One region of the Kribbella sp. NPDC055110 genome, then DNA from elsewhere that is predicted to be linked to it. Evidence: riboswitches for the same ligand, from Rfam matches in the RefSeq annotation. Region 1 holds a riboswitch; each other region holds the start of a gene.

Region 1 (4,179 bases):
CGCATCAGTGACGATGGCATTGGTTTGTTCGAGTTGTTCGGCCACGACGGCGCCGACATGGTCCGGCGGTACGGCGACCACGACCAGCTGCGGCTCGATGTCGACCTGCCGTGCGCCGGCACCGATCCGCTCGGCCATCAGCGCGTTGTCCGGGTTCCCGTCGACGAGCTCCACGACCACGCCGAGGCGCACCAGCGCGAGGCCGATCGACGTACCGATCAGCCCGGTGCCGACGATCCGAACCGGGCCGCGCAGCTCGCTCACAGTGCCGCCTTCATTGGGCGCCGGTCAGGTCCGGGCGGAGCGCGACCGCTCCGTGCAGGTACACGTGCTGGATCTTGTCCCGGGACCGCGGCGTCTCGGTGTGCACCATCAGCCGCACCACCCGCGGCAGCGCGTGCGGCACCGGTATCTCCTGCATGCACATCAGCGGTACGTCGGTGAGCCCGATCTGCCGGCCCGCGACGGCGGGAAACTCCGAACGCAGGTCGGACGTGACGGTGAACAGGATGCTGATCAGATCCTCGTTCTCCAGATCGTTCGCCTCCAGGACCGCCTTCACCAGCTCCGCGGACCGCTCGAGCAGGTGCTCGCGCTCGTCCACGTCCAGCTGGGTGGCCCCCCGGATCGCCCGTACCGCCACGTCCGCCTCCTTAGATCCTGTCCCCCAACCCTAGGCCAGCGTAGTCAAAGAGTGGACAGCCGTCTCAGCGGCATCGACCGTCTGCTCCAGCAGCAGCGCGATCGTCATCGGCCCGACCCCGCCCGGAACCGGCGTGATCAGCCGGGCCACCTCGGCCGCCTCGGCGAAGTGCACGTCGCCGACGTTGCCCTCGTTGTAGCCGGCGTCGACCACGACCGCGCCCGGCTTCAGCCAGTCACCCCGGACGAAGTTCGCCTTGCCGACCGCCGCGATAACGACGTCGGCGGTCCGGACCAGGTCCGGCAGGTCCCGGGTCCGCGAGTGCGCGTACGTGACGGTCGCGTTCGATGCCAGCAGCAACATGCCGGCCGGCTTACCGAGGATCGGGCTGCGGCCGATCACCACCGCGTGCGCCCCTTCGAGCGGTACGTCGTACGCCGCCAGCAGCCGCATGATCCCGCCAGGCGTCGCCGACCGGAAACCGGGATCCCCGAAGGCCATCGCCGCGAACGACCGCATCGTCACGCCGTCGACGTCCTTCGCCGGGTCGATCGCCTCGAACGCGGCCCGCTCGTCGATCTGCGGCGGCACCGGATGCTGCAACAGGATCCCGTGCACGGCCGGGTCGTCGGAGAGCTTGGTGATCTCCGCGACCAGCTCCGCGGTGGTCGTCTCGGCCGGCAGTACGACGCTGAGCGACGCGATCCCGGCCTTCTTCGAGCGGTTCTGCTTCATCCGCACGTACGTCGCCGACGCCGGGTCGTCACCGACCAGCACGGTCGCCAGACACGGCTGTACGCCGTACTGCTCCTGCAGGACCCGTGCTCGTTCGGCGGCCTTCGCGACCATGTCGGCGGCGAGGTCGGTCCCGATCATCAATTCAGCAGTCATCTGCGCACTCCTCTGGGCGTCAGGTGGGTGCCCAGGCGCGCGGCGAAGCCGGATGGCAGACCGTTCCCCGGTGGTCGTCCACCTCAGCGCCAGTCGCGGTCCGCTGTCAGGATACCGACCCGGCTCAGAGCAGGCCGGCGTGGTCGAGCGCGAGGTACGCCGCGTCACTGCCGGTCATCGCACCGGGCGTGCGCAGCTCGGCACGGAACGCGTCCACGGACAGCTCGACCGGAACACAGTCCTCGGCCTCGTCCAGCTGCTGCTTCCCGTCCGGGCGGCACCCGCGCGCGATCGCGACGTACTTGCGGAACGTCGAAGATCCACCGGAAAACTGCCAGCCGACCACGTCGATCGTCTCGCAGGTGTAGCCGGTCTCCTCCTCGAGCTCCCGCGCACCCGCGACGGCCACCTCCTCGTCGGCTTCGACCAGACCGCCCGGGAGGTTCGTGACCACGCGGTCCGGGCCGGCCCGGAACATCCGGATCGTGACGATCCGGCCGTCGGGCGTCAACGGAAGCACCGTGACCCCGGCCGAGAGGCCGGCCTCGGGACCGATGACGTCCCACTCGATCTCGCGACCGTCGGGCATCCGGTACCGCCGCAGACGCACGGTGAGGAATCGCTCGAACCCCGGCTCCTCCCCCAGCAGTTCCCAGGGAGCCGGGTCTGCTGGTCGCGAAGCCGCCGGAGATTGCTCAGCCGCCACCTCGTCGGTGGCGGCTGAGTTCTCGATCTGGTCCGTCACAGCGGACGGTCGTCGTCGGGATCTTCCGGCGGCGCCACCGGTGCGTCGTCCGCCGGCGGAGCGACCGGGGTGTCACCGGCCGCCGACTCACTGGAGTCGGACGCGGACTCCGTGTCCGACTCGGCGTCGGACTTCTCGTCCACCGCCGGGCTGGACTCGCCCAGGATGCCGGCCAGCGTCTCCTCGGAGATCCGCTTGAACTTGCGCACCTGGGTCCGGGTCCGGTCCAGGACGGCGACCTCGAGCTGGTCCGGGGTCAGCTCCCGGACCTCGGTGCCGTCGTGGCCGAGCGCGTCCACCGCGAGCCGGAGCGCACCGGCCAGCGAGATGCCCTCGGAGTAGTGCTCGCCGATGTACTCCGCGACCGTGTCGGCCGGGCCGCCCATCACGGCGTACCCGCGGACGTCCGCGATCGAGCCGTCGTAGGTGAGCCGGTAGATCTGGTCGTCGGCCACGCCGACGCCGACCTCGGCGACCAGGATCTCGACCTCGAGCGGCTTCTCGCCGCCGGAGGAGAAGATCGCGCCGAGGGTCTGCGCATACGCGTTGGCCAGCGCCCGGCCGGTCACGTCGCGCCGGTCGTAGGAGTACCCGCGCATGTCGGCGAGCCGGACGCCGGCGATCCGCAGGTTCTCGAACTCGTTGTAGCGACCGACGGCGGCGAACGCCATCCGGTCGTAGATCTCGGCCACCTTGTGCAGGGCGGGCGAGCGGTTCTCCGCCACGAACAGGATGCCGTCGGCGTACTGCAGCGCGATCGCGCTGCGGCCCTTGGCGATGCCCTTGCGGGCGAAGTCGGCCCGGTCCCGCATCAGCTGCTCGGGCGAGACGTAGAACGGAACGCTCATCGAAGGTGTCGTCCTCTAATCAGTCGATCGGCAGGGTCATCGGGATGGTCAGCTCAGGTTGCCTGCGGCCGGGCCGTCGGGACGCTCGTGCCGCTGGGCCCAGGCCGCGTCGACGAGCGCCGCCACCTCGTCCTCCGGCAGCCGCCGGTAACCGTCCGCGGTGACCACGCCGATCACCGGGAAGATCCGGCGCAGCATGTCCGGGCCGCCGGTCGCCGAGTCGTCGTCGGCCGCGTCGATCAGCGACTGGATTGCCACCGTCGCGCAGTCGGTCTCGGACAGGTCCTCGCGGTACAGCTTCTTCAGCGCGCCGCGGGCGAACAGCGAGCCCGAGCCGACGCTGTAGAAGTGCGTCTCCTCGTACCGCCCGCCGGTCGGGTCGTAGGAGAAGATCCGGCCGCCCTTGATGTCCTCGTCGTAGCCCGCGAACAGCGGCACCACGGTGAGGCCCTGCATAGCCATCGGCAGGTTGCCGCGGATCAGCGCGCTGAGCCGGTTGGCCTTGCCGTCGAGGCTCAGGGTGGCGCCCTCGAGCTTCTCGTAGTGCTCCAGCTCGACCTGGAACAACCGGACCATCTCGATCCCGAAGCCGGCCGAACCGGCGAACGCGACCGCCGAGTACTCGTCGGCCGGGAACACCTTCTCGATGTCACGCTGGGCGATGATGTTGCCCATCGTGGCCCGCCGGTCGCCGGCCATGATCACGCCACCGGGGAAGGTGGCGGCCACGATCGTCGTACCGTGCGGGACTTCGCTGGACAGGTCGCCCTGCCCCAGGGACCGTCGTCCGGGCAACAGGTCGGGCGCGTGCCCGGCCAGGAAGTCCATGAACGACGAGCCGCCCGGGGTCAGGAAGGCTTCCGGCAGGCGGCCGGAGGCATCAGATGTCATCGAGCGGTTCACTCCCCACCCTTTTGCACGAATCCGCGGACGAACTCCTCGGCGTTCTCCTCGAGGACCTCGTCGATCTCGTCCAGGATCGAGTCGACGTCCTCGTCGAGCCGCTCTTTCCGCTCCTGGACGTCCTCGGACGCCTCGACCTGCTCGACCTC
Region 2 (4,179 bases), on a different contig from region 1:
CCCGGGCATCCCGAAGTGCAGCTCGTGGGTGTCCGGCAGCGCGCCGCGGGCCATCAGCGTCGTGACCACCGGGATGCCGAGCAGCTCGGCGAGCTCCTTCAGTTCGGCGCTGGCCCGGGCCCGGATCACACCGCCGCCGACGTACAGGACGGGCTTCTCGGCGGCGACGATCAGGCGGGCCGCCTCGCGCACCTGCTTGGGGTGCGGGCGGGTCACCGGCCGGTAGCCGGGCAGCGACAGCTCGGTCGGCCACTGGAAGTCGACGCCCGGGGTCTGCATCGCGTCCTTGGTCACGTCGACCAGCACCGGGCCGGGGCGGCCGGTGGAGGCGATGTGGAACGCCTCGGCGATCGTGGTGGCGATGTCGTTCGGGTCGGTCACCAGGAAGTTGTGCTTGGTGATCGGCATCGTGATGCCGCGGATGTCCGCCTCCTGGAAGGCGTCGGTGCCGATCGCGGCGCCCGCGACCTGGCCGGTGATCGCCACCAGCGGCACCGAGTCCATGTACGCGTCGGCGATCGGCGTCACCAGGTTCGTCGCGCCGGGGCCGGAGGTGGCCATGCAGACGCCGACCTTGCCGGACGCCGCGGCGTACCCCTGGGCGGCGTGACCGGCGCCCTGCTCGTGACGTACCAGGATGTGGCGGATCTGGGTCGAGTCGAGCATCGGGTCGTACGCCGGGAGGATCGCGCCGCCCGGGATGCCGAAGACGGTGTCGACCCCGGCATGTTCCAGTGCGCGGATCAGAGCCTGTGCCCCGGTCAGCTGCTCACTCATGAGTGCCTTCCCTCAGTCAGTCACGCTGTTTTGCCTAGAAAAGCTGTGCTGCTCGCGACCGATCCATCCTCGCTCGTGGCCGTTGTCCCTGCACTACTGGGTCGCAGATAGTCGCATTGGCAACAAAAAACCCCCTCCGCCGGGTGGGCTGAAGGGGGCGCGCTCGACTCAGTGGTCGCGTCAGTCGGCGCGCCGCACAAGTACGAGGAGAATCGATCGCATATAGGCATTATTCGCCGACAACCGGCAGCCGGGTCAAGTTCAGCCCGCCCGTGTCTCACTCCCCGAGACGCCCGTCTTACGCACAGCGAGTCGGTTGGTAGCCCAGCAGGTCGGGATACCGAGCTCGGCTGGGTCGCGGCCCAGTAAGGTGCGGTGCGTGATCGATGACCCGTACGGCGACGAGCAGTTGGTGGAGCTCTACGACCTGGACAACCCGTCCGGAGAGGATCACGACTATTACCGCGCTTTGGCCGCGGGCACTGCGAAGGTCCTGGACTTCGGCTGTGGAACCGGTCTGCTCACCCGATCGCTGGTCGCGCCGGGGCGGGTGGTGATCGGCATCGATCCGAGTCCCACGATGCTCGGGTACGCACGCCGGCAACCCGGCGCCGAGGCGGTCACCTGGATCGACGGGGACCACCGGGTGGTGCAGCCGACCGGCGACGTGGACCTCGTCGTCAGCAGCGGAAACACGATGATGCACGTCGCGGAACACGCGGCAGCCGTCACCGCGCTGGCCGCCGCGCTGCGGCCCGGCGGGATGTTCGCCTTCGAGTCGCGCAATCCGGCGGCCCGCGCGTGGGCCCAGTGGACGAGCGAGGCGACGTACGGCGAACGCGACACGGCAGCGGGCCGCCTGAAAGAGTGGCTCGAGCTGATCGAGATCGCCGATGGACGAGTCGTCTTCGAGGCCCACAACGTCTTCGAAGACGGCCACGACGCCGTCTACCGCAACGTCCTGTACTTCCGCTCCCCTGCAGAGATCACGGCCGACCTGGTCGCGGCGGGCTTCTCGGACGTGGTCATCGAGGGCGGTTGGCACGGCGAACCGTTGGCTGAAGGATCACGTCTGCTGGTGGTGCGCGCGACGAAGTAGGCTGGGTGCGCCGCGACTGGCGAGGGTGGAGTACCACCGGGGAGCGGGGTTGTTCGTGTAAGGCGTCGTCCGCCTGGGCGCCTCCGATTCGATCGGAGGTCCTGATGCGTTTGCGGTACGGAATGAATCCTCATCAAACGGCGAGTGTTGGCTCTGCGCCGTTCACGGTGGTTGCGGGCGAGCCGTCGTACATCAACATCCTGGATGCGCTCACCGGGTGGCAGTTGGTGCGGGAGGCCGCGGAGCGGTTCGGCGTACCGGCTGCGGCGTCGTACAAGCATGTGTCGCCGGCTGGTGCAGCGCTCGGCGAGACGGTCGCGGACGCGTACGCCCGTGCGCGGGACGCCGATCCGAAGTCGTCGTACGGCGATTTCGTGGCGGTCTCGCATCCGGTGGATCTGGAGCTGGCCGGGGTGCTAAAGCGGGTCGTGTCGGACGGGATCATCGCGCCCGGGTACGACGAGGGCGTGGTGGAGATCCTCGCGGCGAAGAAGCGCGGGACCTACCTGGTGCTCGAGGCGGACGAGGCGTTCGAGCCGCCGGCCGAGGAGGTGCGTGAGCTGTACGGAGTGCGACTGACGCAGACGCGCGATGCGCTGCCGTTGACGCGCGACCTACTGCGCGACGACGTGCCGGATGATGCCGCGCGCGACCTGCTGCTGGGGATGATCGTCGCGCGTTATACGCAATCGAACACGGTCGTGATGGTGAAGGACGGGATGACGATCGGCGTCGGCGCCGGGCAGCAGTCGCGGGTGGACTGTACGAGGCTCGCCGGCGAGAAGGCCGCGCTCTGGTGGGCCCGGCATTCGACCGATCCTCTCACCGGTGTCTCGATGGTTTCCGACGGCGCGCTGCCGTTCACCGACAACGTCGTGGAGGCCCAGCGGTACGGCGTTTCGCACATCGCCGATCCGGGCGGTTCGATCCGCTCACCCGAGGTCGCGGCCGCCTGCGCCGCTGCCCGGATCACCTGGTCGGAAACCGGCGTACGCCTGTTCAGGCACTGAGCAAGTAGTCGCCTGAGGCAACGGCTTTGCGGACCTCGGCCGCTGTCCGCGGCGCATCGAGCATGGTGGTGTCGATCGCATGCGGCTCCAGCGCGCCGAGGTCCGCGAACGCACCGTGCAGACCGGTGAGCGCGTCGGCATCCGTCAGCTCAGGCTCGGGTCGGTCCTGACCGCGCTGCAACGTCGTTCCGAGATCCGGCCGAAGTACGACGTACGACAGGGACCACTGGGCGGCGGCCGCGCGGAACGGGTCGAGGAACCACGGTCCGATGATGCCGTCGACGACCACGTCGTACCCGCCGCGCGCGTACACGCTCACGGTCGCGACGATCGCGTCGACGACTACCTGGTTCTGGCGGTGCGCTCCTGGCAGGTACGGCGCGATGAATCCGGTGCGGATGCCGCGGTAGAACTCGTCGGTCGTCAGGTGCATCGTCGGCCGCGGCGCGTCGGTCGCGACCAAGCGGGCCACGGTCGTCTTGCCGGAGCCCGACGGGCCGGTCAGGAGGAGGACGTTGCTCATGCCGCCCGACGTTAACCAAGCACGCCGCGGAACGGCAGTCTTTTCTTTTTCGCCGGCGCCGGACGTCAGCCGCCCGCGACGCTCGGGAGGACGAGGAGCTCGTCGCCTTCGGTCAGCTTGGTCTCGAGGCCGGAGAGATCGCGGATGTTGTCGTTGCCGAGGTAGATGTTCACGTGCCGGCGGACCGCGCCCTGCTCGTCGGTGAGGCGGCGGCGGAGCGCCGGATGGTCGGCTTCGAGCGCCGCGAAGACCGAGGCGACGGTCGGCGGACCGTCCACCTCGACCTCCACGCGTTCGACACCGCCCGCGAACGGGCGCAGCACCGTCGGCACGCGGACCGCGATCATCCAATCACCGCAGCGCGCACCGTGAGTACGTCGGGAAGGTGGCGCGCGACCTCCGCCCAGCTGTCGCCGGCGTCGGCGCTCGCATAGACGCAGCCGTCGCGCGTGCCGACGTATACGCCGGCCGGGTCGGCGGTGTCGACGGTCATCGCGTCGCGCAGCACCGGGACGTACGAGACATCGGGCAACCCGGTGGCCAGCGGCTCCCAGGTCGAGCCGGCGTCGCGGGACCGGTAGACGCGGCATTGCGCCTCGGCCGGGATCCGGTTCGCGTCCGCGACCAGCGGGAAGACGTACACGGTCTCGGGCTCGTGCGGGTGCACGACGATCGGGAACCCGAAGTCCGACGGGAGGCCGTCCGCGATCGACTTCCAGATCGCGCCGCCGTCGTCCGACCGGTACACGCCGTGGTGGTTCTGCGCGAAC
Region 3 (4,179 bases), on a different contig from region 1:
CGAGCGGACATCGTCGGTACGCCGCTGTTCGCCAGCACCCCGGCGAATCGCTCGACGAACTGGCTGATGGCCTCCCGGCTAGGTTCCGCACCCATGGTTGAAGCTTACAATAATTGGATCTATCACAGACTTCTGATAGAAGGCCGGTTCTTCGGAGCTGCCGGCCAGACAGCACAGCGCCCGCTCCTGGAAATCGAGGAGCGGGCGCTGAAGGTCTGTCAGTTGAGCACGAGGCCCGGGTACAGCGGGAACTTGTCTAGCATCTCGGCCGATGCGGCCTTGGTCTTGTCGGCGACACCGTCGGCCAGCAGGTACTTCGCCTTCGACGGAGCACCGGCCGCGGTGTTGGTCGGCGTGGTCGCTGACAGCACGTCGACGATCAGCTCCGCGACCCGGTCGAACTCGTCGCCGCCGAAGCCGCGCGTGGTGAGCGCCGGCGTACCGATCCGGACACCGGAGGTGTACCAGGCGCCGTTCGGGTCCCGCGGTACGGCGTTCCGGTTGGTGACGATGCCCGCGTCGAGCAGCGCCGACTCGGCCTGCCGGCCGGTGATGCCGTACGACGAGACGTCCAGCAGCACCAGGTGGTTCTCGGTGCCGTCCGTCACGAGTTTCACGCCACGCTTCATCAGCCCTTCGGCCAGCGTGACCGCGTTGTCGGCGACGGCCTGCGCGTAGACCTGGAACGAGGGCTGCCGCGCCTCGGCCAGCGCGACCGCCTTCGCGGCCATCGTCTGGCTGAGCGGACCGCCCAGGACCATCGGGCAACCGCGGTCGACGGATTCGGCGTACTCCGGCTGGCAGAGCACCATGCCGCCGCGCGGGCCGCGCAGCGACTTGTGGGTGGTGGTCGTGGTGACGTGCGCGTGCGGCACCGGGTCGAAGTCGCCGGTGAAGACCTTGCCCGCGACCAGGCCGGCGAAGTGCGCCATGTCGACCATCAGGGTGGCGCCGACCTCGTCGGCGATCTCGCGCATCTTGGCGAAGTTCACCTTGCGCGGGTACGCCGAGTAGCCGGCGATCAGGATCAGCGGCTTGAACTCGCGAGCCTTCCGCGCGACCTCGTCGTAGTCGAGCAGCCCGGTCGTCGGGTCGGTGCCGTAGGAGTGCTGGTTGAACATCTTGCCGGAGATGTTCGGCCGGAAACCGTGCGTCAGGTGACCGCCGGCGTCCAGCGACATGCCGAGCATCTTCTGGTCGCCGAGCGCCTTGCGGAGCTTGTCCCAGTCCTCGTCGGTCAGGTCGTTGACGTGCTTCGCGCCCGCCTCGGCCAGCGCCGGGGACTCGATCCGCTGCGCCAGGATCGCCCAGAACGCGACCAGGTTCGCGTCGATGCCCGAGTGCGGCTGGACGTAGGCATGCGGGGCGCTGAACAGTTCACGGGCGTGGTCGGCGGCGGTCTGCTCGACGGTGTCGACGTTCTGGCAGCCGGCGTAGAAACGGTGCCCGATGGTGCCCTCGGCGTACTTGTCCGACAGCCAGTTTCCCATCGTGAGCAGGGTGGCGGGGGAGGCGTAGTTCTCGCTCGCGATCAGCTTCAGCGAGGACCGCTGGTCGGCGAGTTCGGCCCTGATCGCGCCGGCGATGGTGGGTTCCACCGCGGCGATCACCTGCAGCGCGTTGTTGTACGCGGCCGACGCGGCGGCGGCGTCGAAGGTCTGAGTCATCGTTGTCTCTCCTGCGGTTTGCAGTGGGTCGAAGGCACCCAGGCGCACGGTGCCGACGGGTTTCGCTCCCCGGTGGTTCTCCACCTTCAGCGCGCCAGTCGCGACGGCGTCAGCCTATCGTGCGTTCGACGATCCGATCGAACGGCGTCGTCCGCGGAAGTGTGCCGAACACGCCGCCCCAGTCGTTCGCCAGCCGGGACGCCACGAACGCGTCGGCGACCTCGGGTGTCGAGTGCCGGATCAGCAGCGATGCTTGCAGGCACAAGGCCATCTGCGCGGCCAGCCTTCGCGCGCCGGCTTCCGCGTTCTCGATGTCAGCAAGCGCTTGCAGTACGTCGTTGACCGCCGCGTCGAGCCGCGCATCGGCACCCTGGACCGTGCCGATCTCGAGGAGCCATGCCTCGAGCGACTCCGGGCGGCGGAGCGCACGCAGTACGTCGAGCGCGTTGACGTTGCCCGATCCTTCCCAGATCGAGTTCAGCGGCGACTCCCGGTAGAGCAGCGGCAGCCCGGACTCCTCGACGTACCCGTTGCCGCCGAGGCACTCCAGCGCCTCCGCCACCATGAACGGCGTCCGCTTGCACACCCAGAACTTCGCGAGCGGCAGCCCGATCCGCCGGAAGGCTGCTTCCTTCGGGTCCGAGGAATCCACCGCGGCCGCCAGCCGCATCGCGAGCGCCGTCGCCGCCTCGCTCTCGAGTGCGAGGTCCGACAGCACGTTCTGCATCGCGGGCTTGTCGGCGAGCAGGCCGCCGAACGCCGAGCGGTGCTGCGCGTGCCAGGTCGCCTCGACGAGGGCGCGCCGCTGGAGGGCCGCCGAGCCGAGTACGCAGTCCAGCCGGGTCGCCGCGACCATCTCGATGATCGTCCGTACGCCGGCGCCCTCGTCCCCGAGGCGGTACCCGATCGTGCCGTGGAACTCGACCTCGCTGGACGCGTTGGAGCGGTTGCCGAGCTTGTCCTTCAACCGTTGCAGCGCGAACGGGTTCCGGTTGCCGTCGGCAAGAACCCGCGGTACGACGAAGCAGCTCAGCCCGTCCGGCGCCTGCGCGAGGACCAGGAACACGTCCACCTGCGGCGCCGAGCAGAACCACTTGTGCCCGTTCAGCTGGTACACGTCACCCACGGGCGTCGCCGTCGTGAGGTTCGCCCGTACGTCGGAACCGCCCTGCTTCTCGGTCATCCCCATCCCGGCGAGGACCCCGAACTTCTCGGCGACCGGCAGCCGGCGTACGTCGTACTGCGTGGACGCGAGCTGTGGGACCCACTCCTTCGCGAGCTGCTCGTTCGCCCTGAGCGCGGGCACCGACGCGTACGTCATCGAGATCGGGCAGCCGTGCCCCGGCTCGACCTGGGACCACAGGAAGAACCCGGCCGCACGGGTCAGGTGCGGCGAGGGGCGCTCGCTCGTCCACGGCGCCGCCTGCAGCCCGAACCCGACGGCCTGCTCCATCAGCCAGTGCCACGACGGATGGAACTCGACCTCGTCGATCCGGTTCCCGTAGCGGTCGTGAGTGCGCAGTACGGGCGGGTTCTGGTTCGCCGGGAGCGTGTGCGCGCGGGCCTCCTCGGAGCCCGCCAGCTCCCCGATCCGGTGCAGACCGGGATCGGCTGTGAGGTCGGCGTACGGACGCAGAGCGTCACCGAGCGCCGGGTCCTGGGTGAAGAAGTTCACGCCCCGCAGTGGGGGAGCCTGATTCGTTACCGCGAATGGGTCCGCCATGTCAGTACGGTAAGCGGTATGGCACGTTCTGGGGCAGGACCCACTGGTGGGAGCTCCCTCTCATTGGCATGGGTCCGCAAAGTCCCCGCGACCACCTGGAAGCTGCTCACCCAGACGATCGGGGTCTGTCTGCGCTACCGGGTCACCGGACTCGCGGCCGAGGGGGCGTTCTTCGCGATCCTCTCGCTGCCGCCGCTGATCTTCGGGCTGGCCGGCTCGCTCGGTTACATCGCGAGCAAATGGTTCGAGGTCGAGACTATCAACGACATCAAGCAGCAGATCGTCGACCTGGCCGCCCGGGCGCTGACCGACGACTCCATCAAGAACGTCATCGCCCCGACCCTGGACCAGGTGCTGAACGGCGGCCGCCCGGACGTCATCTCGATCGGTTTCGTGCTGGCGCTGTGGTCCGGCAGCCGCGCGCTGAACGTGTTTGTCGACACCATCACGATCATGTACGGGATGGGCGGCAAGCGCGGCATCGTCCGGACCCGCGCGCTGTCGTTCTCGCTGTACTGCGCGGCGCTGGTGATCGGCGTGATCGTCCTGCCGCTGGTGCTGGCCGGACCGGACGCGGTGGACGCGCTCCTGCCGCACCGGCTGGACTTCCTGAACCAGCTGTACTGGCCCGTGGTCACGATCCTGTCCGCGGGCTTCTTGAACACCCTGTACCACCTCTCGGTCCCGATCCGTACGCCGTGGGTCTCGGACCTCCCCGGCTCGTTCCTGGCGCTGTCGATCTGGATCCTGGGCAGCTTCGTGCTCCGGTGGATCCTGCAGAGCACGGTC

Evidence for each region. Region 1 has a riboswitch for ZMP and ZTP ahead of ACWF0M_RS01970 (bifunctional 5,10-methylenetetrahydrofolate dehydrogenase/5,10-methenyltetrahydrofolate cyclohydrolase). Riboswitches for the same ligand answer to the same signal wherever they lie in the genome.
Region 2: it holds a riboswitch for ZMP and ZTP, as region 1 does, so the genes downstream of both, ACWF0M_RS16340 (5-aminoimidazole-4-carboxamide ribonucleotide transformylase) here and ACWF0M_RS01970 (bifunctional 5,10-methylenetetrahydrofolate dehydrogenase/5,10-methenyltetrahydrofolate cyclohydrolase) in region 1, are expected to answer to the same signal.
Region 3: it holds a riboswitch for ZMP and ZTP, as region 1 does, so the genes downstream of both, ACWF0M_RS10010 (glycine hydroxymethyltransferase) here and ACWF0M_RS01970 (bifunctional 5,10-methylenetetrahydrofolate dehydrogenase/5,10-methenyltetrahydrofolate cyclohydrolase) in region 1, are expected to answer to the same signal.

The regions. Positions count from the first base shown of each region.
Region 1 covers NZ_JBSGTS010000001.1:456,531-460,709, reverse strand. The annotation lists gene ACWF0M_RS01980 (prephenate dehydrogenase) at 1-264, opposite strand, end outside; gene aroH (chorismate mutase) at 275-643, opposite strand; gene ACWF0M_RS01970 (bifunctional 5,10-methylenetetrahydrofolate dehydrogenase/5,10-methenyltetrahydrofolate cyclohydrolase) at 674-1,534, opposite strand; ZMP/ZTP riboswitch at 1,557-1,641, opposite strand; gene ACWF0M_RS01965 (NUDIX hydrolase) at 1,659-2,279, opposite strand; gene prcA (proteasome subunit alpha) at 2,276-3,127, opposite strand; gene prcB (proteasome subunit beta) at 3,176-4,018, opposite strand; gene ACWF0M_RS01950 (ubiquitin-like protein Pup) at 4,027-4,179, opposite strand, start outside.
Region 2 covers NZ_JBSGTS010000009.1:72,195-76,373, reverse strand. The annotation lists gene ACWF0M_RS16350 (acetolactate synthase large subunit) at 1-777, opposite strand, end outside; gene ACWF0M_RS16345 (class I SAM-dependent methyltransferase) at 1,157-1,876, shown strand; ZMP/ZTP riboswitch at 1,879-1,962, shown strand; gene ACWF0M_RS16340 (5-aminoimidazole-4-carboxamide ribonucleotide transformylase) at 1,981-2,886, shown strand; gene ACWF0M_RS16335 (AAA family ATPase) at 2,876-3,409, opposite strand; gene ACWF0M_RS16330 (ubiquitin-like small modifier protein 1) at 3,475-3,756, opposite strand; gene ACWF0M_RS16325 (WD40/YVTN/BNR-like repeat-containing protein) at 3,753-4,179, opposite strand, start outside.
Region 3 covers NZ_JBSGTS010000005.1:37,985-42,163, reverse strand. The annotation lists gene ACWF0M_RS10015 (GbsR/MarR family transcriptional regulator) at 1-95, opposite strand, end outside; gene ACWF0M_RS10010 (glycine hydroxymethyltransferase) at 219-1,667, opposite strand; ZMP/ZTP riboswitch at 1,697-1,779, opposite strand; gene ACWF0M_RS10005 (acyl-CoA dehydrogenase family protein) at 1,777-3,390, opposite strand; gene ACWF0M_RS10000 (YhjD/YihY/BrkB family envelope integrity protein) at 3,409-4,179, shown strand, end outside.